DNA from 4 places in the Nonomuraea sp. NPDC026600 genome. Region 2 is predicted to be linked to each of the others. Evidence: riboswitches for the same ligand, from Rfam matches in the RefSeq annotation. Region 2 holds a riboswitch; each other region holds the start of a gene.
The links. Region 2 has a riboswitch for cobalamin ahead of AB0F17_RS06415 (ABC transporter substrate-binding protein). Riboswitches for the same ligand answer to the same signal wherever they lie in the genome.

Region 1: linked by a shared signal. The riboswitch ahead of AB0F17_RS05095 (CbtB domain-containing protein) and the one ahead of AB0F17_RS06415 (ABC transporter substrate-binding protein) in region 2 are both predicted to bind cobalamin.
Region 3: linked by a shared signal. The riboswitch ahead of AB0F17_RS45415 ((2Fe-2S)-binding protein) and the one ahead of AB0F17_RS06415 (ABC transporter substrate-binding protein) in region 2 are both predicted to bind cobalamin.
Region 4: linked by a shared signal. The riboswitch ahead of cobN (cobaltochelatase subunit CobN) and the one ahead of AB0F17_RS06415 (ABC transporter substrate-binding protein) in region 2 are both predicted to bind cobalamin.

Annotation. Positions count from the first base shown of each region.
Region 1 covers NZ_JBEZYD010000002.1:307,671-315,200, reverse strand. Annotated here, with positions in the region: gene AB0F17_RS05110 (DeoR/GlpR family DNA-binding transcription regulator) at 1-335, shown strand, start outside; gene AB0F17_RS05105 (M28 family metallopeptidase) at 496-2,073, shown strand; gene AB0F17_RS05100 (cytochrome c oxidase assembly protein) at 2,158-4,029, shown strand; adenosylcobalamin (AdoCbl) riboswitch at 4,155-4,239, shown strand; gene AB0F17_RS05095 (CbtB domain-containing protein) at 4,284-4,472, shown strand; gene AB0F17_RS05090 (CbtA family protein) at 4,481-5,230, shown strand; gene AB0F17_RS05085 (histidine phosphatase family protein) at 5,288-5,788, shown strand; gene AB0F17_RS05080 (magnesium chelatase subunit D family protein) at 5,785-7,530, shown strand, end outside.
Region 2 covers NZ_JBEZYD010000002.1:648,381-655,910, reverse strand. Annotated here, with positions in the region: gene AB0F17_RS06435 (hydantoinase B/oxoprolinase family protein) at 1-895, shown strand, start outside; gene AB0F17_RS06430 (adenosylcobinamide amidohydrolase) at 1,042-1,743, opposite strand; gene AB0F17_RS06425 (ABC transporter ATP-binding protein) at 1,754-2,569, opposite strand; gene AB0F17_RS06420 (iron ABC transporter permease) at 2,566-3,564, opposite strand; gene AB0F17_RS06415 (ABC transporter substrate-binding protein) at 3,579-4,535, opposite strand; cobalamin riboswitch at 4,607-4,727, opposite strand; gene AB0F17_RS06410 (Gfo/Idh/MocA family oxidoreductase) at 4,735-5,595, opposite strand; gene AB0F17_RS06405 (SDR family oxidoreductase) at 5,626-6,447, opposite strand; gene AB0F17_RS06400 (cytochrome P450) at 6,444-7,530, opposite strand, start outside.
Region 3 covers NZ_JBEZYD010000029.1:18,251-25,780, forward strand. Annotated here, with positions in the region: gene AB0F17_RS45390 (histidine kinase) at 1-693, opposite strand, end outside; gene AB0F17_RS45395 ((2Fe-2S)-binding protein) at 747-950, opposite strand; gene AB0F17_RS45400 (GAF domain-containing SpoIIE family protein phosphatase) at 947-2,854, opposite strand; gene AB0F17_RS45405 (DUF4352 domain-containing protein) at 3,533-4,294, opposite strand; gene AB0F17_RS45410 (hypothetical protein) at 4,403-4,681, shown strand; gene AB0F17_RS45415 ((2Fe-2S)-binding protein) at 4,715-5,560, opposite strand; cobalamin riboswitch at 5,600-5,796, opposite strand; gene AB0F17_RS45420 (cobalamin-binding protein) at 5,811-6,722, opposite strand; gene AB0F17_RS45425 (ATP-binding cassette domain-containing protein) at 6,899-7,530, opposite strand, start outside.
Region 4 covers NZ_JBEZYD010000002.1:298,036-305,565, reverse strand. Annotated here, with positions in the region: gene AB0F17_RS05070 (cobyrinate a,c-diamide synthase) at 1-304, shown strand, start outside; gene cobN (cobaltochelatase subunit CobN) at 259-3,876, opposite strand; cobalamin riboswitch at 3,907-4,114, opposite strand; gene cobG (precorrin-3B synthase) at 4,128-5,315, shown strand; gene AB0F17_RS05055 (precorrin-8X methylmutase) at 5,312-5,932, shown strand; gene AB0F17_RS05050 (precorrin-2 C(20)-methyltransferase) at 5,938-7,416, shown strand; gene AB0F17_RS05045 (cobalt-precorrin-6A reductase) at 7,407-7,530, opposite strand, start outside.

The DNA.
Region 1 (7,530 bases), 340 kb from region 2:
GGGCCAACTCGTTCATGGGGCACATGACCGTCGCGGCGATCCGCCAGGTGCGCGCCGACATCGTCATCATGTCCACCTCGGCCATCACCGACGACATCTGCTTCCACCAGACCGAGGAGACGGTCGACACCAAGCGGGCCATGTTCGACTCGGCGGCCACCCGGCTGCTGATCGTCGACCACACGAAGTTCGACCGCCGGGCCCTGCACGCCCTCGCCCCGCTGACCGACTTCGACCAGGTCATCGTGGACTGGCGGACGCCGGCGGAGCACGTGGAGCGGCTGCGGCGCAAGGGCGTGGACGTCACCGTGGCACCCGCGGCACGCGGTCATTGACGTCCTGGTTGTTGGCAAAGACATGCCTGAGCAGGCAGATATCCGTTCTTCAGGTGGTCGGCTCTTAGAATGACGTGATCATCTGCCTGGCGGTCGCCAGGTTCTTCCCGGCTGATGGTGTCCGGACCGCACTACACCCATGCCAGTTGGAGGAGCCCCTATGCGTACTGTCACGCGCGCGGGTGTCTACCGCGCCCTCGCCGTCGTCGCGGCACTCACCCTCGCTCCGGTCGCCGCCCACGCCGACCCCGTCCCGTCCGAACGGGAGCTGATCGACTCCGTCCCCATCCCGGTGGTCAAGCAGCACCTGCGGGCGTTGCAGGCCATCGCCGACGCCAACAACGGCACGCGCGCGGCGGGCACCGGCGGCCACGACGCGTCGCGCGACTACGTGGCCGCCAGGCTCAAGCAGGCCGGCTACAAGGTGACCATCCAGTCGTTCGAGTTCCCCTACTACGAGGAGAAGTCCACCGCGCTGATGGAGCAGCTCTCCCCCGAACCCGAGCTGTACGCCCCGACTCCGCCCGACGGCTCCTCCCTCGGCGACTTCGCCACGATGAGCTACTCCGGAGCCGGTGACGTCACCGCGACCCTGCAGAACGTCGACCTGGTCCTGCCGCCCGGCCCGACGCCGAGCACCTCCACCTCCGGCTGCGAGGCCGCCGACTTCGCCGGGTTCACGCCGGGCAACATCGCGCTGTTGCAGCGCGGTACCTGCACCTTCCTGCTCAAGGCGCAGAACGCCCAGGCGGCCGGCGCCGTGGCCGCGATCATCTTCAACGAGGGTCAGCCGGGCCGGACCACGACTCCGCAGGGCAACCTCGGTACGCCCGTCCCCATCCCGGTCGTCGGCGCGAGCTTCGCGGTCGGCGAGGAGCTGTCGTCCCCCGCGGGCACGGTGGTCCACCTCAAGACCGACACGATCAGCGAGCTCCGCGCCACTGACAACGTGATCGCCGACTCCACGTGGGGCGAGTCGAGGAAGGTCGTCATGTCCGGAGCGCATCTGGACTCCGTGCCGGCCGGGCCGGGCATCAACGACAACGGCTCGGGCAGCGCCGCGCTCCTGGCCGTCGCCGAGTCACTCGGCAAGGTCCCCACCCGGAACAGGCTCCGCTTCGCCTGGTGGAGCGCCGAAGAGCTGGGCCTGCTCGGTTCGAAGTTCTACGTGAACAGCCTGAGCTCCAGCGCCCGGAGCAAGATCAAGCTCTACCTCAACTACGACATGATCGCCTCGCCGAACTACGCCTTCAAGATCTACGACGGCGACGACTCGGACGCCACGGGCGCTCCGGCCGGGCCGGCCGGGTCGGACGAGATCGAGAAGCTGTTTGAGAAGTACTTCGACACGCTGAACCAGGGCCACGGCGGCACCGACTTCGACGGCCGCTCCGACTACGGCCCGTTCATCGACGCCGGCATCCCGTCCGGCGGCCTGTTCACCGGAGGCGAGGGCATCAAGACGGTCGAGGAGGCGGCCCTGTTCGGCGGCACGGCGGGCCAGCCCTATGACGCGTGCTACCACAAGGCCTGCGACACCGTGGCCAACATCGACGACAAGGCCCTCGCGTTGAACACCGGCGCCATCGCCACCGCCGCCGCGGTCTACGCCTACAGCGTGGACCTTCCCGGCCCGTCCGCCGCTTCGAAAGCCACAGCGCCCGCCGCGGTCGCCGCGGTCGCCGCCGCCGCCGATGCCGGTGGCGGTGCCGCGCTTCTCGGAAGATCCACGCGATAGTCGAACCCCGATAAGGGTGCGGACGTACCCGTCCATAGGGGACGCTTGCCCAACTGAGGGATGCTCCCGACAAAGGAGGACGCGGTGCTATTACCCGGGCGTCGGGCTCTCTTGTACGGCGGTCTGGCCATCGCGGTCGGCCTCCTGGCGCTGGCCGGCGCTCTGTGGATCGGCGGAGGCGGACCGCCGCCGCCGATCAAGGGACTGCCGACTCCCGGCCCGTTGACCGTCTGGGGACTGTCGGTGACGCGGCTGGCCTTGGACCTGTGCTCCATCGCCACGGTGGGAACGCTGGTCGCCGGAGTGGTCCTCGCCCCCCGCGACGCGCCGGAGGCGCACGCCTGCGTGCGCGCGGCGGGCTGGTGGGCGCTGGCCTGGGCGGTCTGCGCGCTGATGACCTACCTGCTGACGCTGTCGAACATCCTCAGCATGCCGGCGAACGAGGTACTCCGCGACTTCCCGCTGTTGAACTTCGGCACCACCCTCCCCCCGACGCAGGCCATGCTCGTCGTGACGTGCACGGCCACGGTCGTGGTGCTCGCCTCCTCCCGGATGGCGGAGGCCGGGCTCCCCCGGTGGACGGGGGTCGCCTTGCTGGTGACCGCCGGGTTCGGCCTGCTTCCTCCGGTCTACGTCGGTCACGCCGCGTCGGCCGGAGATCACGACATCGCGGTCTCCGCGCTCATGACGCACCTGCTCGCGGCGGCCGTCTGGGTCGGCGGACTGGCGGCCGTGCTGGTCCACTTCCGCCGTTCGGACCGGCTTGAGAGCGTCGTGTCCAGGTTCAGCACGCTCGCCCTGTGCTGCTTCGTCGCGGTGACGGTGTCCGGCGTGGCCGGCGCCTGGGTCCGGATGGACACGGTGTCGCAACTGTGGACGACCCGCTACGGTGTGCTCGTCCTGGCCAAGGTGACGGCGCTGGTGGCCCTGGGCGTGTTCGGGGTGATCCACCGCCGCCGCACCATCGCCGCGATCGCCGAACGTACGACACGAGGCACCTTCACCCGGCTGGCCACCGGCGAGATGATGGTGATGGCCGCGGCCACCGGACTGGCCGCCGGCCTGTCGCGCTCCGCGCCGCCCGCCAGCGGCGGCCACAACGACCTTCTGGGCTACGACCTGGCGCCCTACTCGGTCGGCGCGCTGATCACCGAGATCCGGCTGAACCCGCTGGTCCTGCTCGCCCTGGCGCTTCCGGCCGCCGGCTATCTGGCCGGGCTGCGCAGGCTCGCCCGGGCCGGCGACCCGTGGCCGGCCGGCCGTACCGTCGCCTGGTTCGCCGGGCTGGCGGTGCTGGCGGCGGTGCTCGTGGGCGGCGTGAGCGGCTACGCGCGGGCGATGCCGTCGGCGCACGCCCTGCAGTACACCGTGCTCAACGTCATCGGGCCGCTGCTGCTGGCCTTGGGGGCACCACTGACGCTGACCGCGCGGGCCATCACCCCCGGATCGCAGTACGGCGACATCGCCTCGGCCATCCTGCGCAGCCGCCTGGCCGGGCGGCTCACTCATCCGATCGCCCTCCTGGCCGTCTACGTGCTGCCGATCGTCGTCCTGTACGGCACCGGCTGGCTGGCCTGGTCGGCCGCCAACCAGGCGGTCCACCTGCTCACCCAGGTGCTGTTCTTCGGCACCGGGCTGCTGTGCTGCTGGCTGCTGGCCGGGGTCGATCCCCTGCCGCGGCCGATCACGCGGCGGGATCGCGTGTGGGTGCTCGTGGCCGTCGTCGCGGTACAGGTGGTGGTCGGCCTGTTCCTGCTGTCCGGGCCGCCGCTGGCCCAGGAGTGGTTCTCGCAGGTGACTCCGCGCGGCGCGTCGGGTGTGGCGGCCGATCAGCGGCTGGCCGGACTGATGTACCTGACCCTGCCCGTGCCGGCTCTCGCCGCGCTGGCCATACGGCTGACCCGGTCGCGGAAGAGCGCCCTGCGGCTCGTCGCCCAGGTGGACGTGCGGGTGTGAGGCTCGGCCGGGATCCGTTCGGCCGCGTCGAGGCGGTCCGGCCGAGGGGTCCGTGAGCTGGGCGTTCTTGTTGTGCGTGTTGACTCGAACGGGATGAAGAGATACGTTCCGGTAGATTTCACGATTGGCCAAGGGAAATCCGGTGAGAAGCCGGTGCGGACGCGCCACTGTATCCGGGACATAGATCCCGGGAGCCAGGTCGCTTGGCCACCGTGACCTCGTTAGTTGGGACGCGTCATCCCCGAGGAGGCACTATGAGTGGCCTGACCACTCCCACGTCCGTTCCCTTCCCCCGCCTGCGCCCATGGCTGCTGGCCGTACCCCTGCTCCTGTTGGTGGCCTATCTGGTTCTGATGGACAACGGAGCGATCTCACAGACCGGCAACTACCTCCACGAACTCATGCATGACGGGCGGCACCTGCTCGGCGTGCCGTGCCACTAGGCGGCGAGGTGGTACGCACCCTGCTGGTCAGAGGGCTGCTTCTGGGCCTGCTGGCCGGACTGATCGCCGGTGGTTTCGCGTTCGCCTTCGGTGAGCCGAGTGTGGACAGCGCGATCGCCCTGGAAGAAGCCGCCCAGCCGCCCGCGGCCGAGGCGGCCGGTCACGATCATGGAGAGGAGGCGGTGGTCAGCAGACCCGGCCAGAAAGCCGGGCTGTTCCTGGCCACCGGGCTGTACGGGCTGGCCGTGGGCGGAGTGTTCGCCCTGGTGTTCGCGGGGTTGAGGGGGCGGGTCGGTCCTCGCTCCGAGGGCGGGCTGGCGCTGGCCGCCGCCGCCACCGCCTTCGTGGCCATCATCCTCATTCCGTTCCTGAAATATCCCGCCAATCCACCAGCGGTCGGCGATCCGGAGACGATCAACAGCCGTACCCTGCTCTACGTGATCATGATCGGGGTCGGGCTGGCCTCGACCGCGATCGCGGTGGCGAGTGGGCGGCGGACGCAGGGCGGGCCGTGGGCACGCTGGATCGTCACGGTGGTGACGTTCCTGGTGCCGGTGGTCGCCGCCTGGTGGCTGCTGCCCAGAGTCAACGAGGTGCCCGCGAACTTCCCCGCGACCCTGCTGTGGGAGTTCAGGCTCGCGTCGCTGGGTACGCAGCTCGTCTTCTGGACCGCGTTCGGCGTGCTCTTCGGCTGGGCCTGCGATCGGGCGGCCCGCCGCCCGGCCGCGGTTCCCGTCGCGGTGCCCACGCCGAGCTGAGAGGTGCTGTTCGTACGGCAGGCCGGCACACCGGGAACACGGTCGGCCTGCTTCCCCATGGACGAGAACGCCGACCCGTCGAGCCTGGCCAGAGCTACGGCCCTGGCCAGGGCCAGGTCCTGGACGGGTCGCGCGCTGGTGGCCCCGGCCAGGGCCGCCGGCCAGACCGCCGTCGCCATGGGACTGCTGCCGTCGGTGGTCCAGGCTCTCGCGGAGGCCGACCACGGCAGTTGGAGCGGCGTGCCGTACGCGAAGGTCGCGGAGGCCGAGCCGGACGCCCTGGCGAGCTGGCTCGCCGACCCGCACGCCGCGCCCCACGGCGGGGAGAGCCTGGCCGCGCTGGCGGCACGCGTCGCGGCCTGGCTCGACGCGGAACACCGGTCCCCCGCCATCGTGGTCTGCGACGTGGGGGTGATCAGGGCCGCCCTCGGCCACGCGCTCGGGCTGAGCCCACTGGCCGCCAACCGCTTCGACCTGGCGCCGCTGTCCACCACTGAACTGTCCAGCGCGCGCGGCGGCTGGCGCGTCGCGCATGTCAACCGGAAGGCCACCCTTTGATCGTCACCTACCCGTTCAGTGCCGTCGTCGGGCTCGCGGACCTGAAGCTGGCGCTGGTGCTCAACGCCGTCTCACCGCGCGTGGGCGGCGTGCTCGTACGCGGCGAGAAGGGCACCGCCAAGTCCACCATCGTCCGCGCGCTGGCCGCCCAGCTCCCGCCCGTGGACGTCGTGGCGGGCTGCCGCTTCGCCTGCGATCCCGCCGCGCCGGGCGACGAGTGCCCCGACGGGCCGCACGAGCCGGGCGAGCAGTGGCTACGCCGCCCCGCCTCGCTGGTGGAGCTGCCCGTCGGCGCCTCCGAGGACCGGCTGGCCGGCTCGCTGGACGTGGAGCGGGCACTGACCGAGGGCGTGAAGGCGTTCGAGCCCGGCCTGCTGGCCGCCGCCCACCGCGGCGTGCTGTACGTGGACGAGGTGAACCTGCTCCACGACCATCTGGTGGACCTGCTGCTGGACGCGGCCGCCCTCGGGATCTGCTACGTCGAGCGCGAGTCGGTGTCGGTACGGCACGCGGCCCGGTTCCTCCTGGTCGGCACCATGAACCCGGAGGAGGGCGAGCTACGGCCGCAACTCCTCGACCGGTTCGGCCTGACGGTGGAGGTGAAGGCGTCACGCGACCCCGGCGAACGGGCCGAGGTGGTACGGCGGCGCCTGGCCTTCGACGCCGATCCCGGCGCCTTCGCCGCCCGGTGGACGGCGGAGGAGTCGGCCCTGGCCGACCGGATCGCGCGGGCCAGGGCCAGGGTGCCCGAGGTGCGGCTGCCCGACGCCCGGCTCACGCAGATCGCCACGGTGTGCGCCGCGTTCGAGGTGGACGGGCTCCGCGCCGACCTGGTCACGGCCAACGCCGCCATCGCGCACGCCGCATGGCAGGGCAGGGACGTCGTGACGACCGAGGACGTACGTGCCGCCGCCCGCCTGTCGCTTCCGCACCGGCGGCGGCGTGACCCGTTCGACGCGCCCGGGCTGGACGAGTCGCTGCTGGAGGACCTGCTGGCCCGGACGGGAGAGGACGAACGCCCCGACGGCCCGGACGATCCCGGAGGCGCCGACCGCCCTGGCGATCCCGGAGACTCCGACGATCCCGATGGTGCCGGTGGTCCCGGCGATCCTGCGGCCTCCGGCCCTGACCGGCCGGACGGCGGTTCTGGAGACGCCGGGCCCGGCGACCGCGAGGGGAGCCCGGCGGGTTCACGCCCCCAGGAGGCGGCGGGCTCGCGCCGGGACGATCCGGCGGACTCGACCATGGAACGGCAGGGAGGCCCCGGCCAGGGCGAACCCGAGGCTCCGGCGACCTCAGCGGCGACGCCGGGAGGCGGCCAGGTGGCGGTGGTCGCGGAGCCGTACCGGGTGCCGCTGTTGAAGGTGCCGGGGCTGGGCGAGGGCGCGGCGGGACGGCGGTCGCGGGCGCGGACGTCGCGGGGCCGCGCCACCGGCTCGCGGCCGCCTGCCGGGCGGGTCCGTGACCTCCACCTGCCGGCGACCATGCTGGCCGCGGCGCCGTACCAGAAGGAACGCGGGCGAACGGGACCCGGCCTGCTGCTCCGCGAGGGCGACCTGCGCGAGGTCGTGCGGGAGGGCAGGGAGGGCAACCTCGTGCTGTTCGTGGTGGACGCGAGCGGCTCGATGGCCGCCCGCAAGCGGATGACCGCGGTCAAGACCGCCGTGCTGAGCCTGCTGCTCGACGCCTACCAGCGGCGGGACAAGATCGGCCTGGTCACCTTCAGGGGCGCCACCGCCGAG
Region 2 (7,530 bases):
CGAGGTGCGGGTTGTGGTGGATTTCGCTGGGACCGGGTCGCAGGTGCCGGCGGCGATCAACGCGTCCGCGTCGCAGTCGCTGGCCGCGGCCGTGTTCGCGGTGCGCTGCTTCCTCGATCCGACCATTCCCATGAACGACGGCTGCCTGCGCGCGATCGAGGTGCGGCTGCCGGAGGGGTCGCTGCTCAACGCCCGCTCCCCCTACCCGTGCGGCGGGCGGTACGTGCCGATCTACGCGGCCATGGAGGCCATCTTCCAGGCGCTGTCGGACGCCGTCCCGGAGCGGGCGATCGCGCCCAGCGGCATCCTCCAGCCGTTCTCCATCGCGGCCGTCAGGGCGCCGTACTGGATCCACCTCTCGTACGACTTCGGCGGTGTCGGCGCGCGGCAGGGGCTCGACGGGCCGGATGCGACGGGCGTGCACTTCGGCATCGGCCGGAACTCGGTGCCGCAGGCCGAGCCGGTGGAGAGCCGCTGCCCGCTGGTCGTCGAGTCGATCGAGACCATCCCCGACTCCGGCGGCCCCGGGCGGCATCGCGGCGGGCTGGGGTCGCGGACCGTGTACCGGTTCCTGGCGGACTGCCATGTCACGACGCGGGGCGACCGATTGCGTCTGGCCCCGCCGGGACGCGACGGCGGGCTGCCGGGGCGGCTCGGCGGCTTCTTCAAGCGGCACCTGGACGGGGCGGTCGAGCGGCTCGCGTCGAAGGTGAACAATGTGCGGTTCGCCGCAGGTGAGGCTTTCGTGGTGGAGACGACGGGCGGAGGCGGAATGGGCTCCCCGTACGAGCGGGACCACGAAGCGGTGCTCGCCGACCTCGCCGCAGGCCGCGTCACCGAACAAGGCGCCCAGGAGGACTACGGCCTGACGCGCCACCCAGATCCGGTGAGCTAGGTGGAGGTAGGCGCGGTGAGCCGGGCCCGCTGAGGTACACGCGGTGAAGGGTGTCCGGTGAAGTAGGCGCGGTGAGCCGGGCCCGCTGAGGTACGCGCGGTGAAGGGTGTCCGGTGAGGTAGGCGCAGTGAGCCAGGTACGGCGAGCTAGGTGCGGGGGTGCCAGGAGGCCGCGCCCTGGTGAACGGCGGAGTGGACGGCGCGGGCCAGGCGGGCGCCCCAGGTCGAGCGGGGGCCGCCGAAGAGTTCCTCCGGGCCGTCAGCGCGTACGGCCAGGCAGAGGGCGTCCGAGGCGGTGCCGGTGCACGGGAAGCCCGCCTCGATCAGCGCCTGCGACTTGGCCTCCGTCATCGTCATCACGGCGTTGACCAGGGCGGCATCGGTCATCGCGACCGGCATCACGGCCATCAGGTTGATCGTCCCCACGGGCGGCCTGGTGGCGGCCGTCTCGATGGGCATCGGAGTCGGCCCGGGGTCGGCGGCGGCCGGCTCGGCGAGCATCGGGGCCAGTTCGGGGTCGGTGGCGCCTTCGGGGGCGGCGGCCCAGGTGGGGACGCGTAACCCGACCGTGGCCACGACCTCCACCTCCCCGTCCACCGCCCGCGCGTACCGCTCCACCGAGGCCGCCGTCATCATCCCCACCCCGAGGCCGTCAGGCCCGAGCTCGCGAAGGTGATCGACCGGGTCCATCCGCGAGTAGCCCGCCACGACCTGCGCGTTCAGCACCCACGTACGCGCCCCGATCCCCCCGCCCAGCAGCGCCGAGGAGACCATCCGCCACCCCGGCCCGAACTCCCACAGCAGCGACCCGAGCCGCACCCCGTCCTCGACCCGATACGCCAGCTTCACCAGACTCCCTTCACGAGATCCCCCTGACCAGGTGCACGACGGGCCGCCCGCCGGGACCGAGTGAGATCTCCACCCGGGCGTCGAAGTGCGTGCCGACCAGCGCCTCCGTGAGCACCTGTCCCGGCTGCCCGGCGGCGACGGCCCGGCCGCCGGCGAGCAGCAGGAGCCTGTCGGCGTACTGGCCGGCGAGGGTCAGGTCGTGCAGCGTCGTCACCACGGTCAGCTCGTCGGCGAGCCTGAGCCGGTCGACCAGCTCCAGCACCTGCTGCTGGTGGCCGAGGTCGAGCGCGGTCGTGGGCTCGTCGAGCAGGAGCGCGGGCGCCTGCTGGGCCAGCGCTCTGGCCAGGACCACGCGCTGCCGTTCGCCGCCGGACAGCTCCCCCAGCCGGCGCTCGGCGAACTCGGCGAGGTCGAGCCGTTCGAGCACGGACCCGGTGACCTCCCGGTCGTGGCGGCTCTCCCTGCCGAGGTAGGGGATGTACGGGGTGCGGCCGAGCAGGGCGTAGTCGTACACGGTCATGTCGGGCGGCAGTGAGGGCGTCTGGGGCGCGTAGGCGACCAGCCTGGCCCTGTCCCTCGGCCTGAGGGTGCTCGCGGCCCGGCCGCCGACCGTGACGTCGCCCCGGTGGGCGACGACGCCCATGACGGCCTTGAGCAGGGTGGACTTTCCGGCGCCGTTCGGGCCGATGATCGCCAGCCATTCGCCGCGCCGTACCGCGAGATCGACGTCGGTGAGCACCTCCCGCTCGCCGAGCCGCACCGAGAGAGCGCTGGTCTCGATCATCCGAGCAGGCCGGGCCGCTGCCGGCTCAGTGGTGCCGGTCATGTGGCGGTCTGCCGGGTCATGCGCAGGATGGCCACGAAGAACGGCGCGCCGACGAACATGGTGACCACCCCGATGGGCAGCTCGGCGGGGGCGATGACGGTGCGCGCGATCAGGTCGGCGAGCACGAGGAAGGCGGCGCCGCCGATCAGCGACAGCGGCAGCACGATCCGGTACGAGCCGCCCGCCAGCCGCCGGACCACGTGCGGGATGACAATGCCGACGAACCCGATGAGACCGCTCACCGCCACGGCCGCCGCAGTGGCCAGGGACGCGGCCAGCAGGACCGCCAGCCGTACCCGACCGGCCCGCACGCCCAGGCTGCTGGCCTCCTCGTCCCCCACCGACAGCACGTCGAGCATCCGCCCGTGCGCGAGCAGCAGCACCGAAGAGACGACGGCGTACGGCAGCACCAGCCAGAACTGGTCCCACCCGCCGCCCACGTCGCCCAGGATCCAGGAGTAGATGCGCTGCAGTTCCTCGACCTTGAACTGCTGGATGAACGTCTGGATCGCGGTGAGGAACGAGGTGACGGCCACCCCGGCGAGCACCAGCGTGGCGGTGCCGCCCGCGCGCCCGGCGGTGTTCCCGAGCACGTACGCCAGGAACACCCCACCAACGGCCCCCACGAAGGCGGCCACTGGGATGCCGACCACGGGGGTCGGCACCAGCACGATGACCACGGTGGTGGTCAGCCCGGCTCCGGCGGCGGCGCCGAGCAGGTAGGGGTCGGCCAGCGGGTTGCGGAACACCCCCTGGTAACCGGCCCCCGCGATGGCCAGCAGCCCGCCGACCACGGCCGCCACCAGCACCCTGGGCAGCCGCAGCTCGAACAGCAGCCCCTGCTCCACGGGCGCCAGCCCCGAGTCCACGTGCACGTACGGCAGCCAGTCGACCGCCTGGAGCACCACCTGCCACGGCGAGATGTCGGCGGCCCCGCCGAGCAGCCCGGCGACCATGGAGACCGCGAGCACGCCCAGCGCACCCGCCGTCCACATCGGGCTGGACCTCACTAGCGGGTGGCCGCCTTGCCGACCGCGTCACTGATGGTCTGGGCCAGGTCGACGACGCGCGGGCCCCAGCGCGAGGCGATGTCGTCGTCGAGCTGGATCACCTGGTCGCCCTTGACGGCCGACAGTCCCTTCCAGCCGGGCCGCTTGGCCAGCGTGTCCTTGCTCTGCTGGCAGCACTTCACGTCCGCCAGGAAGATCAGGTCGGGGTCGGCCTGGGCGACGAACTCCGCCGACAGCTTGGGATAGCCGCCCGCCGGGTCCGGCGCCTTGTCGGCGATGTTGGTGAGGCCGAACATGCCGTAGATCTGCCCGATGAACGTGCTCGACGTCGCCGCGTAGGGGGTCTGGTCGAGTTCGTGGTAGTAGGTGAGCTTCTTGTCCTTTGGGGCGTTCGCCGCGAGCTTGTCCAGGGCCGCCTTCATGTCTGTCACGACTTGTCCGGCCTTGTCGGTGTTGCCGGTGGCGGCGCCGAGGTCGGTGATCTCGTCGTAGGCCTCGTCGAGCTTGGTGGCGGCCGGTTCCAGGAGGACCGGCACGTTCAGCTTGCCCAGCTCGGCGACGATCTTGTCGATGTCGTTGGAGACGATGACCAGGTCGGGCTTCTGGGCGACGATGGCCTCGACGTTCGGCTTGAAGCCGGACAGGTCGGTCTTGGGGACGCCGGCCGGGTAGTTGGACTGGTCGTCCACCGCGATGACCTGGGGGCCCGCGCCGATGGCGAAGAGCGTCTCGGTGTGGCTGGCGGAGAGCGAGACGATCCGCTCCGGCTTCTTGGCGATGGCGACCTTGCCGTTGGCCGCCTCGACCGTCACGGGGTAGGCGGTGGAGCTCGTCGAGCCGGCGGAGGTGGCTGAGCTCGCGGGTGACGGGGTGGTGGTAGTGCTGTTCTGGCCGCATCCGGTCAGAACGAGCGTTCCCAGCAGCGCGCCCGCGAAGGCCGTGCGTACGGGCCTCACGAGAAGTCCTTTCACACTGTCGGAACCGAGAGACCCGCTGAGAGCGACGGATCACCCTTTTCCACGAGGGTTGATGACGTCAGCGCGGAGGCAGGCGACCTGGCTATGACAGTTGCGGGACAGCGCCGGACTCGCACCGGACTTCGCTGCAACTCTGCGCGTCGGACAGACGCTATCAATGCTCCAGTTGGACGCTAAGTCAAGGGGTCCCCAACTGAGTCTCCGCCTCGGCGATGATCCGCTGCAGCCGGAGCCCGTGGGCCGCGTCCAGCGGGTGCCCGCCTCCCTCGCGTACGGTCCGCGCGAACTCCTCGGCGATGGTCACGAACGGATCGTCGTCACCGGGCAGCAGCACCGCGTTGCCCGTTCTGCCGTACACCGCGATGCTCGACGGCGGCAGGTCGCCGGCGGCGGCCATGCACAGCGACGCCTCGCTGACCGCGCCGCCCTCGTGGTCGAGCAGCAGGCCGGTCCAGCCGAGCGAGTTCCCGTGCGCGCGGACGCCGGTCACCGGGCCGAGCGCGGCGTCGAGCAGGTCGATCACGTGCGGCCCGACGTCCAGGAGCGCGCCGCGTTCGAGCCGCCACGGGGTGCCGAAGGGGTGGCCGCCCAGCAGGACGTTGGAGATGTTCGCGGCGTGGCCGCCGAACGCCTCGATGCCGGCGCAGCGTGCCAGGAACGCCCTGACCTGCGAGGTATAGCGCATGGTGAGGACCAGTTGCGAGGCCACTCCGGCCTCGCGCACGGCGTCCGCGAGGCGCCGCGCGTTCTCCAGCGAGTCGGCGAGCGGCTTCTCCAGCAACAGCGCCTTCCCGGCCCGCGCCGCGCGCACCCCCAGTTCGGCCTGTACGGCCGGCGGCACGCAGAACGCCACGGCCTCGCACGCGTCGAACAGCTCCTCGACCCGCTCGAACACCGGCGCCCCCAGCCCGGCGGCGGCCTCCGGACGGCGCGCCCATACCCCGGCAAAACGGAGATACGGGCTCTTGACCAGCATCGGCGCGTGCGCGCGCTCCGCCCACGGCCCCGCTCCGATCAACCCGACCGACACCGGCTCCATTCCGCCCCCTTTTGATCCGCTTCAAGCACCCTAGAGTGATTCAGCGGCGTCGCGCCATTGGCGCAGGGCGTGCTCGGGGCGATGGGCGAGGGTTCCGGAGTCGATGACGATGGTCTGTCCCGTGATGCACCGCGACTCGCCCGAGGCGAGGAAGGCGACGAGGTCGGCCACGTCCTCCGGGGTGCAGGCCCAGGGCAGCAGGCGCTCGGCCGCCTTGTCGGCCAGCCGGTCCCGGCCGAGGGCCTGCGCGGCCGCGTCGGTCAGGACCAGGGCGGGGGCGACGGCGTTGCAGCGGATGCCGCGCGAGCCGTACTTGGTGGCCACGTAGCGGATGAACCCGGTCAGCGCCGCCTTGGAGGTGCCGTAGGCGACGTGCGCCACGTCGCCCAGCAGGCCCGAGACCGACGAGGTGAGGACGAAGGCGCCGCCGTCGGACATCGCGGGGGCCGCGTGCTTGACCATGAGCAGGGCACCCCGCAGGTTCACCGCCATCGTGCGGTCCCAGACGGCCACGTCGAGGTCTTCGAGGTCCTGGTCGCGGCCGTAGGTGCCGGGGCCGAGCGCGGCCGCGTTGGAGTGGACGACGTCCAGGCGGCCGAACGAGGCGATCAGGTCGACGACCGCCCCGGCCACCTGCTTCTCGTCCGACACGTCGCAGGTGAGCGCCGTGGCCGTGCCGCCCCTGGCGCGGATGGCGGTGGCGACCGACTTGGCGCCGGCCGCGTGCACGTCCAGAACGCCCACGCAGGCGCCCTCGGCGGCCAGGCGCGACGCGCACGCCGCGCCGATGCCCGAACCCGCGCCCGTCACCAGGGCGACCTGCCCGTCGAACCGGCCCGGCGCGGCACTCACCACGTCACCCGCAGGGCCGTCAGTCCCCGTCCCACGATCGACTTGCGGTAGACGATGGGCTCGTCCGCGAGCCTGAGGTCGGGCAGGCGGCGGCCGAGCACGTCGAGCGCGGTGCGGAGTTGCAGCCGGCCGAGCGCGGCGCCCACGCAGAAGTGGATGCCGTAGCCGAACACCATGTGGGCGTCGGCGTTGGGCCGGTCGATGACGAACCGCTCCGGGTCGGGGAAGACGCTCTCGTCGTGGGCGGCGGAGTCGATGGAGAGCAGCACCAACGACTTTTCCGGAATTATCACGTCATGTAGCGAAATATCCGTTGTGGCGTACCGGAACGATCCGAGAGCCGCGCCGTCGATGCGCATGCACTCCTCGACCGCGTTCTGGATCAGCGGCGGCGGGACCGGCCAGGCGTCCTCGCGCAGCAGGCGCAGGACGCTGTTGGCGAGCTGGTTCGGCACGGTGTCGTTGCCGCCGAGCAGGATCGTGGAGATCAGCTCCACCACCTCGCGGTGGCTGAGCTCGGAGCCGATCAGCGAGGTCATGAGCGAGGTGAAGTCGTCGCGCGGCTCCTTGGCCCGGGACGCGACCAGCCGATCCACGTAATCCAGATAGGCCAGGAAACTGTCGGCGAGTTCGAGCTGCCGCTCAGGCGGCTGCGGCGACAGGAAGAGCTGGAACCAGTCCTTCACGTGCGCCTGCACGAACCCCTCGTCAGCCTCCGGCACCCCGATGAACCGGGCGGTCAGCTTGATCGACGGCTCGTGCCCGATCTCGGAGACGAAGTCGGCCTCGCCCCTCGGCGCCACACGGTCGAGCAGGTCCTCGTTGAGCTGCCGGAAGTGCTGCTCCATGGCCGAGACCGCCCGTGGCGTGAACGCCTTCGACACCGAGCGCCGCAGCCTGGTGTGGTCGGGCGGATCGACGTTGGCCACGAAGCTCGACAGGAACGAGCCGTGCTCGCCCAGCTTGTCGCGTGTCTCGCGGGTGATGCTGCGGGAGATGGTCAGCGAACCCTCCGAGGAGAACCGCCTCGGGTCGCCGTACGCCGCGCGCACGTCTGCGTGCCGGGTCAGCACGTAGGCGCCG
Region 3 (7,530 bases), on a different contig from region 2:
CAGCGAGGTGCTCGCGGCGGCGTTGATGTCGCGGAACTCCCGCAGCATCTCCTCCGACGCCCCGCCTTTGATCCGGTACGGGGCCGTCGAAGCCTGCACCGCGATGACCGACATGTGATGAGCCACCAGATCGTGCAGCTCACGGGCGATCCGCGCGCGCTCCTCCAGCAGCCGCCGCTTGCCGTACTCCTCCGCGACCCGCAGAGTGCTCAGCCGCCGCATCCTGTAGCTGTGCCCGATCATCGTCACAGCCAGCAGCACCAGGCTCCAGCTCACCATGGCCTGCACCACGTGCGGCGACTCGGGCCGTACCAAAAGCACTGACAACACCCCGGCCGCCAGTGTGGTCAGGAACGTAACGGCCGTGACCCGCCGCGCGGACACCAGCGCCAGGGTGAACATCACCGGCGCCTGTGTCACCGACTCACTCAGAAGCCAGGGCCGCCAGTCGGCGATGCTGAGCGCCGTCGCCAGGAGAAGCAGCCCCAGCATGAGCCACCACGCGACCATCGGCCGGTGCCACGCCACAACCACCGGCAGCCCGTATAACGCCCCGAACAGCACCCCGGGAACGCCCGCCCCGAGAACGACCGCGAACGCCCATCCATTGAGCAGGGCGGCCATTCCCGCGGCGACGAAGTACAGACCTCGCGGCACCATGGGCTTCCCCGGGTCGGCCGGGGAAGCGGGCACCCGAGCACGATGAGCGCTATGGACGATGCTCAACACCCCACAAACCTACGTGATCACCGAACCCGGCCCAGCGACCTCCCGGCGGCGGTCGACGAGGTCATCCTGCTTCTAGAGGCAGGGAAGGCGCAGTCGCTGCACTCGCCGCCGCTGGGCAGGCGGTAGTAGAGGCAGCAACTGCGCCGGACGAAGAATGGGTGGCCGGGCGTCGGCTCGGCCGGTTCGCCACACCCTGGAGGGATACCCCCACCGACGGTCATCGGGGTGTCGGGGTGTTTCGCAGGAGGAGAAGGGCGGTGTCGTCAGTGCGCTGCTCGTTCGTGATCGGACCGATGAGCGACTCCGCCAGGTCATGCAGGGCCTGGCCGGGCGCGGGGGTGAAACGGGCGGCCAGTTCGGCGATGGACTCGCCGAGGTCGCGGCCGGGTTGTTCGATGAGGCCGTCGGTGTAGAGGGCCATGACCGCGCCGGGTGGCATGTTCACGTCCGTGGTGACGTATTCGGCGTCGGGGTCGATGCCGAGCAGCAGGCCTGGGGAGGTGTCGATGACCTCGGCCGGGGCGCCGAGCAGGCCGAGGACCGGCGGTGGGTGACCCGCGCTGGCCAGGCCGGCGGTGCGCCGACGCGGGTCGAAGCTGACGTACAGGCAGCTGGTGAAGCGGTCGGTGTCCAGCTCGGTGAGCAGCCGGTTGGTGTGCGCGAGCACCTCGCCCGGGTCGGCGCCGGCGGTGGCGTGGGCGCGGATGGCGGTGCGTACCTGGCCCATGAGCGCGGCGGCGGTCATGTCGTGGCCTTGCACGTCGCCGATGACGGCCGCGGCCGTACTGTCGCTGAGGCGGATCAGGTCGTAGAAGTCGCCGCCGATGTCCATGCCCGGGGTGGCGGCCACATACCGGGCGGCCACGTCCAGGCCGGGGATCCGGGGCAACACGTGCGGCAGCAGGCTCGCCTGCAGGCACTGGGCGAACTGGTGCTTGTTGTCGTAGAGCCAGGCACGCTCGAACGCCTGGGTGATCAGTCCACCGAGCGCGGTCAACATGGCCTGCTCGCTGTCGCTGAACTGATGGGGACGGTCGTAGGCGATGACGCATGTGCCGATGGACCGCCCCTGCGCGACCAGTGGCAGCAGCGCCCAGGCGCCCATGTTGTCGATGTGGATGGCGTCGGGGTAGGTCTGGCGGAACTCCTCCCAGTTGGCGTAGAACGCCGCTCTGCCCTCGTCATAGCCGCGCGCCCAGCGGACCGGATGGACCACCGGACGGCCGTTGAACCCCTCCAGGCCCTGCTGGCTGTAGCCGCGTGAGGCGGCCACGCGCATCCGGCCGCTGTCCCAGGTGAGGATGGCCATCGCCTGGGCGTCGCACGCCGGCATGACGTGGTCGGCCACCAGGTCCACCACATCCTGCGCGGTCATCGCCCGTGCCAGGGAGACCGCCAGGTGCAACATGCCGTGTTGCCCGATCACCCGCGGACGCCGGTCGGCATCCTCGACGGGAGCCTCGGACGTGGTGATGGGCGTGATCCGCATGGTGATACCGGGCAGGCTCGGATAGCACTGGAACAACAGCCGCCGCCCGTCGGGGCAGCGGGCGGCGAACTGGGTGGCCCGGTGGCTGACGATCGCGGTCCGGCAGCGGTCTTCATAGATGGGGTCGTCCAGCCAGGGCAGCGCCGTGCCCAGGCGTTGGCCGACCATCTCGGACGCCTTCGCAGCCAGCAACTCCGCGGCCGGCGCCGTGATGAGGGTGATGCGCGCGTGCGTGTCCAGGTGACAGTAGCCCTCGGGCAGGCAGTTGAGACACGCCAGCGCGGTCAGTCCGGCGTACGGCCACGGCCGGTGAGCCTGGATTGGGTCCAAGATCCGGGGCAAGGGCTTGGGGATGATCGGCCGGCCCCGCTCACTCGCCCGGCGAAGCAGGTCGCCCATTCTGGCGCAGGTGTCGTCGATGACGTCGAGCTGACACCGGGTGAGCCCGGACTCGCCTCCCGTAGGCCATCCCAGGACGAACCCGCCCCAGATGGCACCACCGGAGCAGACCGGAGAGGCGGCCATCGCGAAGTGGTACGGCAGCGACAGTGCCGCCGCCGGGAACTCGCGGGCCAGGTCCACCCGATCGCTGAGCCAGGTCAGCCGCCGCTCACGCACCGAGACCGCAACGGGCACGCGATCATTCGTCCTGATCCTGGACCAGGTTCGGGCGATAGCGGCAGGAAGCCCTATCGTCGTCTCCATCTGCAGGAGCTGACGGCTTGCGTCCAGGACATACACGATGCCGAAATGGGCCCCGGCGCTGAACACGGCTTCAATCAGCAGATCGTCCAGGCGAGACGACTCCACCACCGCGCCCTGAATCGAGTCGCTACCCTGCGGTCCTGCCACAGCGCCCCCGGTTGCCGTACCAGAAGTCTGACAAGCGTTCGATCCAGTTCATGCGGCCCAAAGTACGTGCATAGGTCCATTGAGGGCCTAAAGCATACGTTTTGTTTTGGTTGGTGTTGAGAAATGTGTTTGTGAGAAGTTCCGGGGCAAGAGGCTGCCGCCCAGTCTCGGCCTCGTGGGTGAGCCTCGAATCGTGGAGCTGGTTCAACAATCATCTGCCGGACCGCGCACGGTCTTCCAGGTCACTGTCCGGACGTGACCGGGGTAGCATCTGGAAGCCGTTGCCGCCCGGTTGAAGCAGCGGATGGGGGATGCCCGTGTACGAGGCGGCTGTCCTGTCTGTCGCGCTGGACGACGTTCAAGCCGAACGCGACGAGCTCGCCGCCGAGAACAAGCGGCTGCGCGGCGTTCCGGAGCCGGGGGCCTAACCGTCGTATCGCGGCGGGAACTGCGGCTGTTGCATCAGTTGAGTGTCCATTCGCCCTTTTGATCAGCGAAACCGCTGTTCAGCGCGAACTGGAATTTGACCAGCTTCGCCGACTCCGGCACCTCGAACACGATCATGCCCTTGCGAGAATCATCCGCGTTGATCGTCGCGCTGCCGCCGAACGCCTGGCCTTCCCGCACCTCATAGATGGTCGACCGGTACTGCTGGCCCTCGCCGTCGATCAGCATGGCCCCGTTTCCCGGAGCGTCGCTGTACACAGCCTGGCCAACGTTGGCGAGCGTTACCTGAACGGCGACGAACTTGTTGCCGCTCTTCGGCTTCAGGAAGTCCTGTGCCGGCGAGGCGGGGTTCACCAGCTGGTTCACCGTCACGGTCATTTTCAGCCCGGGATCCGTTCCCTGCAGAGTGATCGAGCCGCCGACCGCCGCCGTCGACGGCTCCTTCTTCGCCGCCTCCGCCGTCGCCTCTTCCGTCGGCTGCTTCGACGCTGGCTCGCGGGACGGCAAGACCATGTTCGGCGAGTCGGCCTCAGTGACTACAACATCCCGGCCGGTGTCCCCAAGTACCACGACCAAAGCGGCGCAGCCTCCCAACAGCATCAGGGGAAGGCCAACGGCCAACAGCACGATCAGGCCCACGTTTCGGCGCGGTGGAGGCGGCGGGCTGGTGGGCGGCTGGTAACCGTACCCGTACTGCGGTGGAGGCCCGCCATAGCCATAGGGCTGTTGCGGCCCTGACTGGCCGTACGGATCCTGAGGCTGCTGCGGATAGCCCATTGGCGCGACTCCAGGGAGAGATGGGGACCTGTGAGACGCCCAAGCATCCTCTGGGTTGACCCCTCACGCCTGTCCGGATCTGGACACCCGTAGCAAGGGAGAACCTCTTTGACCGGGAACCTCACGCTCGACGTGTTCGTGGCCGCAGGGATCGTCGCCGCTGGGCTTGGCCTGCTCGCCGTACTCGGTCGCGGCGGTCGCTGGTTGTGGCAGTTCTTCCAGCGCCTGGACAACTTCTCGACAACCTGCGAGGCACGCCTGCCCAGCCCGGGGTGGCGGCGCGCCCCGGCCTCATGGAGCGACTTAAAGCTGGAAGACGGGCTGATCACGGTGGCGCATGAGGTGGCCACCAACGACGGCAGCTCCCTCAAGGACAGCGCGAGCTAGTTCGCGACTACCTAGGCTGGTCATCGTGTTCGTTCAGGTCTCTCCGGATCCCCGTACGGCCCGCTCCCACTGTTCGCGGCGGGTTTTGTCGGGGATGAGGGCGCAGTCGCCGCACTTGCCGCCGCTGGGTAGGCGGTAGTAGAGGCAACAGCTGCGCCGGACGAAGAACGGGTGGCCGGGCGTCGGCTCGGCCAGCTCACCAGTGCCGCGCAGCAATCCGATCTCCAGGAGGTCGCGGCCGAGGCCCACAGCTGCGGCGGCCAGGCCGGGGCTCTGCTGGGCCAAGGTATGGACGGTGCCCGCCAGGGCGGAGACGGCGTTGCCCCACAACAGGCCGGGCGCCAGTTTGACGATGCCGGTGATCGTCGCGGCCAGCGGTTCAAGCTGCTCGCTGACGACCTTGCGATGGAGCAGCGCGGCGACCTTGTCCGGAGCGCGTACATGCCAGCCCGTCAGGCGGTCGGCGCGCAGCGGCAGCGGACCACTGGGAATGGGGCGCCAGCGGAGATTCTCAGGCAGGACGTCGAGCAGCAGGCTGTTCCCGACGACCATACCGAGGGGCGGGGACCACAGGTGGGCGGCCAGACCCTGGAACAGGATGGAGGCGGCGATTCTACGCTCACGGGTGCCGAGCTGGTCCGCCACCTCGTCGATCTTCGCTGCCAGGACGTGAGAGCCGGTGAGCAGGTCCGGAAGCTGGTGCCAGTCGGAGTCATCCGAGCCCGGAAGGAGGAGCTCGAAGTAGCCGCCGATGGCGGTGATGTCGGCGACAGCAGCCGCGAGCGTGCGCTCGTCCGCGGGCTGCAGGCCGGACGGCTCCACCATCTTGGCGGCGGCTGACCCGGCGAACACGGCCACCTCTGGCAGGGGGCGCGGCATGGCGGTCACCGTCCTCTCTTGGGGAGATCCGCCCCAATGTCTTCGAGGAGGCGACCGCGTGAGTCTCCTGGCTCTCGGGTCGACGCTCACCCCGGCCTTCCCACCCGTGGGCAGTGGCCTTTCGCCGGGGATCACTCACCGATCACAGTGGCGGGACCGCGCCGGAATCACACCGGCTTCCTCGTTCCGCGCTCGCCAACGCTGACCATGCTCGCACACCACCCATCAACGACAAAGCGCGCGCCATCCATCAGACCCGATGCGCTTCCCCAGCTTTGACGGGAGCGCCGGCGTGCACACCGTGGAGCACCTGGGCAAGGACCTCCACCCCTCGTACCACGCGCGGCCCGGGCCTGTTGAAGTACGCCGGACCGTCCAGCACCCACACCTGGCCCGCGCGGACCGCCGGTAGGTCGGCCCAGCCCGGGTGCCGAGTCAGCAGGCGCCACTCCGCTCGCGTTCGCTCGGGAGGAAAGCCGCAGGGCATCAGCAGGATCACCTCGGGTTGGGAGGCCCGCACCCTCTCCCAGTCGATGGCGGTGGTGTGTTCGCCCGCTTCGGCCAGCAGCGGCTCACCGCCCGCTGCCCGGATCTGCTCGGGGACCCAGTGGCCGGCGGGCCAGAGCGGATCCAGCCACTCGATCGCCGCCACCCGTGGCCTCGGCCGGTCCGCGACCGTGGACCGCACTGCCGCGAGCTTGTCTTCCAGCTCGGCGACCCGCTGGGACGCCGCGTGCGCCACTCCAAGCGCCTTGCCGAGGTGTTCGATGGAGCGCAGCACCTCAGGAAGCGTGCGCGGTTCGAGACTGATCACCCGTGGGCCGGAGTCGAGCAGCCGCACCGCCCGCGACACCCCCGTGTAGGAGACCGCGCACACCTCACACAGGTCCTGCGTCAGCACCACATCGGGGGCCAGGTCCGCCAGGCGTTCGACGTCGAGCGTGTACAGCGACGAACCCTGGTGGGCGGCACCGCCCACCGCATCGGAGATCTCCCTGCTGCTCATCCGATCCGCGGCGAACTCGGCCGCCGTGACCACCGGCACCGCCTCCACCACCGCGGGCGGCCAGTCGCACTCATGCGTCCGTCCGACCAGGTCACCACCCAGCCCGAGCACCGCCACGATGTCGGTGGCGGCGGGCAACAACGACACGATGCGCATATCGCGACCCTAGCCGCGCTCCACGCTCGCCTCGCCTGACTCCTGCTCGACGCGCCTGGCTCGGATCCAGGGAACGCTCCGCCCCAGAGTCGAAGTCAGCCGGGCGAGCATCCAGCCCTCCCGACGGCGGTCGGCCAGCGATGTCCGCCTCGCCGTCGTGGTAGTCCTGGCGATCGTCAATGCCCGGCCAGTTGGGTGGCGAGTAGCCGGGTGTAGGCGCCCGGGTGGCCGAGGAGTTCGGCGTGGGTGCCGGTTTCGGCGATGTGGCCGTCGTCGAGGACGACGATGTGGTCGGCGGTGCGGATGGTGGACAGACGGTGGGCGATGACCAGGGTGGTGCGGTCGCGCCGTGCTGCGGACATGGCGGCGGCGACCTCCTGCTCGCTTTCTGCGTCGAGGTTGGAAACGGCCTCGTCCATGATGAGGATGGGGGCGTCCTTGAGCAGGGTGCGGGCGATGGCGATGCGCTGGCGCTGGCCGCCGGACAGGCGGGCGCCGAGTTCGCCGGGCAGGGTGTCGTAGCTGTCGGGCAGGCCGGTGATGAACTCGTGGGCGTGGGCGGCGCGGGCGGCGGCCTCGACCTCCTCGTGGGTGGCGTCGGGGCGGCCGAGGCGGATGTTGTCGCGTAGCGGGATGTTGAACAGGTAGACGTCCTGGGGGATGAGGGTGATCATCCGGCGTAGGTCTTCTTGGGGGAAGTCGCGGATGTCGTGGCCGCCGATGGTGATCGTGCCTGCGGTGACGTCCCACAGGCGCATCAGGAGGTTGGCGCAGGTGGATTTGCCGGCGCCGGAGTGGCCGACCAGGG
Region 4 (7,530 bases), 350 kb from region 2:
GCTGACCGAGCCGGGCGAGCGGTTCAGCGGACACGAGTTCCACCGGACCGTGGTGGAACGGGCCGTGGTGGAACGGACCGCGGTCGAACAGGCCGTGGTCGAACGGGCCGTGGTCGAACGGGCCGTAGTGGAACCGGCCGCAGTCGAACCGGTCGGCGAACCGCTCTTCCGCTGGGCAGGCGGCGCCGACGGGTTCGGTGACCCCCTGCTCACCGCCTCCTACCTGCACCTGCACTGGGCCGGCAGCCCGGCGTCGGCTCAGCGGCTGGTGTCGTCCTCCAGGTCGCCCTCGGTCTTGAGGTAGACCTCCCGCAGCCCGTCCATGATCTCCGGGTCCGGGTGCGCCCACATGCCCCGCTCGGCGGCCTCCAGCAGGCGTTCCGCGATGCCGTGCAGCGCCCACGGGTTCGACTTCGCCATGAACGCCTGGTTCACCGGATCGAGCACATAGGTTTCCGTCAGCTTGTCGTACATCCAGTCGGCCAGCACACCCGTCGTGGCGTCGTAGCCGAACAGGTAGTCCACGGTCGCGGCCAGCTCGAACGCGCCCTTGTAGCCGTGCCGCCGCATCGCGGCCAGCCACTGCGGGTTGACCACCCTGGCGCGGAAGATCCGCGAGGTCTCCTCCGACAGCGTCCGGGTGCGTACGGCGTCGGGGCGGGTGCTGTCGCCGACGTAGGCGGCCGGCGCCTTCCCGGTGAGCGCGCGGACCGTGGCGACCATGCCACCGTGGTACTGGAAGTAGTCGTCGGAGTCGGCTATGTCGTGCTCGCGGGTGTCGACGTTCTTGGCCGCCACGGCGATCCTGCGATAGGCGCTCTCCATGTCGGGCCGGGCGGCGACGCCGTCGAGGTCACGGCCGTAGGCGAAGCCGCCCCAGACCGCGTACACCTCGGCCAGGTCCGCGTCGTCGCGCCAGTTGCCGCTGTCGATCAGCGGCAGCAGACCGGCCCCGTAGGCGCCGGGCGCGGAGCCGAAGATCCGCATCGTGGCTCTGCGCTCGTCGCCGTGCGCCTCGGTGTCGGCGGCCACGTGGGCGCGCACGTAGTTGTCCTCGGCGGGTTCGTCCAGCCCGGCGGCCAGCCGTACGGCGTCGTCGAGCATGCTCACCACGTGCGGGAAGGCGTCTCGGAAGAAGCCGCTGATGCGGACGGTCACGTCGATTCTGGGACGGCCCAGGTCGGCGAGCGGGATCGGCGTCAGTGTGGTCACCCGGCGGGAGGCCTCATCCCATTCGGGGCGGACGCCGAGCAGGGCCAGCACCTCGGCCACGTCGTCGCCGGCCGTACGCATGGCGCTGGTGCCCCAGACGGACAGGCCGACCGAGCGCGGCCACTCGCCGGTGTCGGCGCGGTAGCGCTCCAGCAGCGAATCGGCCATGGCCTGGCCCGTCTCCCAGGCGAGCCTGCTGGGCACCGCGCGCGGGTCGACGGAGTAGAAGTTGCGGCCCGTCGGCAGGACGTTGATGAGCCCGCGCAGCGGTGAGCCGCTCGGCCCGGCCGGGACATACCCGCCGTCGAGGGCGTGCAGGAGGTGGTCGAGCTCGTCGGTGGTACGGGCCAGCCGGGGAACGACCTCAGTGGCGGCGAAGGTGAGGATCCGCGTCACAAGATCCAGACGGTCGGCCTGCGCCGGATCAGCCGTGGTGAGGATCGTGCGGGCGACCTCCGCCGCCGCGTCCGGTGCCCAGTCCTGTTCCTCCATCGCCTGTACCAGGGCTCGGGCGGTCGCCTCGGCGGCGTCCACGCTGGTCAGGCTCGCCGTGCCGTCCTCGGCCAGGCCGAGCGCCTCGCGCAACCCCGGCAGGGTCTCCCGGCCCGCCCACATCTGCCTGGCCCGCAGCATCGCGAGCACCAGGTCCACCCGGACCTGCCCCTCGGGCGCCTGGCCGAGCACGTGCAGGCCGTCACGGATCTGCGCGTCCTTCACCTCGCAGAGCCAGCCGTCCACATGCAGGATGAAGTCGTCGAACTCGGTGTCGTGCGGCCGGTCGGCCAACCCCAGATCGTGGTCCAGCCGGGCGGCCTGGATGAGCGTCCAGATCTGCGCCCTGATCGCGGGCAGCTTGGCCGGGTCCATCGCCGCGATCGAGGCGTGTTCGTCGAGGAGCTGTTCCAGCCGGGCGATGTCGCCGTACGTCTCGGCACGGGCCATCGGCGGCACCATGTGGTCCACCAGCACCGCGTGCGCCCGCCGCTTGGCCTGCGTACCCTCGCCCGGGTCGTTCACCAGGAACGGGTAGACCAGCGGCAGATCGCCCAGCGCCGCGTCCGTGGCGCACGAGGCGGACATGCCGGCCGACTTGCCCGGCAGCCACTCCAGGTTGCCGTGCTTGCCCACGTGCACCATCGCGTGCGCGCCGAACTCCTTCGACAGCCAGCGGTAGGCGGCCAGGTAGTGGTGGCTCGGCGGCAGATCGGGGTCGTGGTAGATGGCGATCGGGTTCTCGCCGAATCCGCGCGGCGGTTGCACCATCACCACCACGTTGCCCGCCCGCAGCGCGGCCAGCACGATGTCGCCCTCGTGCACGAACAGCGCGCCCGGCGGCGGGCCCCAATGGCGTTCCATGTCCGCGCGCAGGTCGCCGGGGAGCGTGGCGTACCACTGCCCGTAAGACTCCGCGGAGATGCGCACGGGGTTGCCCGCGAGATGCTCCTCGGTCAGCCAGTCCTGGTCCTGGCCGCCCGCGGCGATCAGCGCGTGGATCAGCGCGTCACCGTCCTGCTCGGCCACGCCGGGAAAGCCGTCGCCCAGGTCGTAGCCGGCCTCGGCGAGTCTGGCGAGCAGCCTCACCGTGCTGGCGGGGGTGTCCAGGCCGACCGCGTTGCCGACTCTGGAGTGCTTGGTCGGGTAGGCCGACAGCATCACGACCAGGTGACGCTCGGCGGGCGGGGTGTGCCTGAGCAGGCCGTGCCGTACGGCGAGACCGGCGACCCGGGCGGCCCGCTCGGCGTCGGCGACGTAGACCGTCAGCCCGTCCTCGTCGATCTCCTTGAACGAGAACGGCACCGTGATGATCCGGCCGTCGAACTCGGGGATCGCCACCTGGGAGGCGGCGTCGAGCGGGGAGAGACCGTCGTCGTTCTCCGCCCACGCCTGCCTGCTGGTCGTCAGGCAGAGCCCCTGCAGGATCGGCACGTCCAGCTCGGCCAGCGCGCCCACGTCCCACGCCTCGTCGTCGCCGCCGGCGCCCGCGGTGGCCGGGCGGGAGCCGCCCGCGGCCAGTACGGTCACCACCAGCGCGTCGGCGGTGCGCAGGATGTCGAGCAGGCCGGCCTCCGCGGTGCGGAGGGAGGAGCAGAAGACAGGCAGCGCCCGACCGCCCGCGTCCTCGACGGCCTGGCACAGGGTCTCGACGAACGCGGTGTTGCCCGCCACATGATGCGCCCGGTAGTAGAGCACGCCGATCACCGGCCCGCTCTCCCCCCGCGCGACGCGCTCCAGGCGGCCCCAGGTGGGCGTGGGCTCGGGCCGGGCGAACCCGCGGCCGGTCAGCAGAACGGTGTCGGACAGGAAGGCGTGCATCTCGGTGAGGTTGGCGGGCCCACCGTGCGCCAGGTACGCGTGCGCCTCCGCGCAGACGCCGCCGCTGACCGTGGACAGCTCCATCAGCTCGGCGTCGGGGGCCTGCTCGCCGCCGAGCACCACCACCGGGCGTGGTCCGGCCAGCAGGTGGTCAAGCCCTTCGGCCCAGGCCCGGCGCCCGCCCAGCAGTCGTACCACGACCAGGTCGACGCCCTCCAGCAGGGCGGGCAGGTCATCGGCCGCCAGCCTGGCGGGGTTGCCCAGGCGGTAGGCGGCACCGCCGGCACGAGCGCTCAGCAGGTCGGTGTCGGAAGTCGAGAGCAGCAGGACGGTATGGCTGTCGCCGAGCACGGCGCAATCCTCCCTCGGGGTCCTCGCCCCGGTCGTGGGTGTCACGACGGCAGGAGTCTCCTGGCTCCCGGATCAGCGCTCACCCCGGCCTTCCCATCCGTTGCCGGACAGTGGCCTTCGTGGGGTTCGCTCCCCGGTCACAGTGGCGGGACCGCGCCGGTTTCGCACCGGCTTCCTCCCATTGCTATCGCCTCCCGATCAGACCACGGCAGGGGCAACCACCGCAAGAAACTGGCGTTACCATCCTCTTCGTGTCCATAGCCGACTTTTCCGGACGTGTGCGCCCCGACGCCTGTCCGGGGGCGCTACAGGTGCACGAGGCCGCCGACGGCCCGCTCGCCCGGGTCCGCCTGCCCGGCGGCGCGGTGTCGGCCGCCCAGCTTCGCGAGCTGGCCGCCTGCGCCACCGACCTGGGCTCAGGGGTGATCGAGCTGACCTCCCGGGCGAACGTCCAGGTGCGCGGCCTGCGTTCGGCCACCGCCTTCGCCGAGCGGATCGCCGCCGCCGGGTTGCTGCCGTCGGCCGCGCACGAGCGGGTGCGCAACATCGTCGCCTCACCCCTGAGCGGACGCGGACCGGCGGGCCTGCTCGACACGCAGCCGCTGGTGGAGGCGCTGGACCGGGCGCTGTGCGCATGTCCCCGTCTGGCCGGGCTGCCGGGTCGGTTCCTGTTCGCGCTGGACGACGGGAGCGGCGACGTGGTGGGGCTCGGCGCGGATGTCACGTTCGCGGCCTGCGCGGGGGGCACCGCCCGGCTGCTGCTGGCGGGCAGCGACGCCGGACTCTCCGTACGTGGGGAGACGGCGGTGTCCTACATGATCGCCGCAGCCGAGGCGTTCCTCGACGAACGGGAGACCACCCCTGCGCGCGATGACGAGGCCCAGCGTGACCGCACCGCGTGGCGGATCGGGGAGTTGGCGGACGGCGCCGCCAGAATCGCCGCCCGGCTGGGCGGCGTCGCAATCGACGGCCCGCCATCCGCCCAGGAGGCACGGCGCGCGGGGCTCGCCGAGCAGCGGGACGGCCACGTGACGCTGGAGGCGGTGGTCCCGCTCGGCCGGTTGACCGCCGTCCAGGCCCGCGCAATCGCCACCGCCGAGCCCGGCGTCGCCGTGCGGCTGACGCCGTGGCGGACCGTGGTGTTCCTCGACCTGTCCCGCGCCGACGCCGGCCGCGTGGCGCGGCTGCTCGACGTGGCCGGGCTGGTGACCGATCCGGCGTCCCCCTGGGTGGGCGTGACCGCGTGCACCGGCCGCCCCGGCTGCGCCAAATCGCTGGCCGATGTGCGGGAAGACGCGCGGCGCTGGGTGGCGGGCCGCGATGGTCCCATGGCCGTGCCCGTGCACTGGGCCGGCTGCGAGCGGCGCTGTGGGCTGCCCCGAGGGCCGGTCGTTCAGATGGTCGCCACAGCCGACGGATACCAGGAAAGGCAGCAGTGACCGACTACATCCGAGACGGCGCCGAGATCTACCGACGGTCGTTCGCCACCATCCGCGCCGAGACGGACCTCACCGGGATCCCGCCCGAGGTGGCCCAGGTGGTGGTGCGGATGATCCACGCCTGCGGCATGACCGACCTGGTGAACGACGTGGACTGGTCACCGTCGGCCGTCACGCGGGCCCGTGCGGCGCTGCGCCACGGTGCTCCGGTGCTCTGCGACGCCATGATGGTCGCCTCCGGCGTGACCAGGCGCAGGCTGCCCGCGGGCAACGAGGTGCTGTGCACCCTCGGCGCTCCGGGCGTGGCCGAGCTGGCCGAACGGCTCGGCACCACCCGCAGCGCCGCGGCGCTCGAACTCTGGCGTGACCGGCTCGACGGCGCCGTGGTGGCCATCGGCAACGCGCCGACGGCCCTGTTCCGGCTGCTCGAACTGGTCGCGGAAGGAGCGGGCACACCCGCGGCGGTGCTCGGCATCCCTGTGGGTTTCATCGGCGCGGCCGAGTCCAAGCGGGCGCTGGCCGACAGCGGCCTCGAATACCTGGTGGTGCACGGCCGTCGCGGCGGCAGTGCGATGACGGCGGCGGCGGTCAACGCCATCGCGAGCGAAGCGGAGTGATCACGATGACCGGACGGCTGTACGGGGTGGGCCTCGGTCCCGGCGACCCGGAACTGGTCACGGTGAAGACGGCCAGGCTGATCGGCGAGGCCGAGGTGATCGCTTATCACGCCGCCAGGCACGGCCGCAGCATCGCCCGCTCCATCGCGCTGCCGTACATGAGGGAAGGGCAGATCGAGGAACTGCTGCTCTACCCGCTGACCACGGAGACCACCGACCATCCGGGCGGATACCAGGGCGCGCTCGACGACTTCTACGCCGACTGCGCCGCCAGGCTGGCCACGCATCTGGACGCGGGCAGGACCGTGGTCGTGCTGGCCGAGGGCGACCCGCTGTTCTACGGCTCCTACATGCACCTGCACAAGCGGCTCGCCCACCGCTACCCGACCGAGGTGGTGCCCGGCGTCACTTCGGTCAGCGCGGCTTCCGCCGTGCTGGGCCGCCCGCTGGTGGAACGCGACGAGGTGCTCACCGTGCTGCCCGGCACGCTGCCCGCCGAGGCGCTGGCCGAGCGGTTGCGCGCCACCGACTCGGCCGCGGTGCTCAAGCTGGGCAGGACGTTCGGGAAGGTACGCGACGCGCTGGCCGAGGCCGGGCGGCTGGACGACGCCTGGTACGTCGAGCGCGCCACCATGGGGGCCGAGCGAGTGGCGCCGCTCAAGGACGTGGACCCCAGTGACGTGCCGTACTTCTCGCTGGCCCTGCTCACCAGCCCGGCCGAACGGACCTTCGTCCCCACGCCCGCGCCGGCCGAGGTCGCCGGCGAGGTCACCGTGGTGGGGCTCGGCCCCGCCGGACGGCCGTGGTTGACGCCGGAAGCGCAGGAGGCACTGGCGGCGGCCACCGACCTGGTCGGGTACGGCCCGTACGTGGACCGGGTGGCGCCCAACCCGCGCCAGCGCCGCCACCGCACCGACAACCGGGTCGAGGCCGAGCGGGCCAGGCACGCGCTGGATCTGGCGCGCGAAGGGGCGCGGGTGGCGGTGGTCTCCTCCGGCGATCCCGGCGTGTTCGCGATGGCCAGCGCCGTGCTGGAGGCGGCGGCGGACTTCCCCGACGTGCCCGTACGCGTGGTGCCCGGGCTGACCGCCGCGCAGGCCGTGGCGAGCCGGGTGGGCGCGCCGCTGGGCCACGACTACTGCGTGCTGTCGCTGTCGGACCTGCTCAAGCCGTGGGAGGTGGTGGCCGAGCGGCTGGCCGCCGCGGCCCGGGCCGATCTGGTGCTGGCGCTGTACAACCCGGCCTCGCGCAGCCGTACCTGGCAGCTCGCCGCCGCCCGTGACGTGCTGCTGGAGCACCGCGACGCGGCCACCCCCGTGGTGGTCGGCCGCGACGTCGGCGGCGCGCACGAGAGCGTCACCGTCACCACGCTCGGCGAACTGGATCCCGCGCGCGTGGACATGCGCTGCCTGCTGATCGTCGGCTCCTCGACCACCCGCGTGACGAAGAGCGGAACCGTCTACACCCCGCGCCGCTACCCGTGAACCCACTCCACGGCCGCCGCCACGGTGTCCACCAGCCGGACACCCTCGGGCAGCGGCGGCCGGTTCACCATGATCACGGGTAGCCCGAGCCGCCGGGCCGCGGTGAGCTTGGCG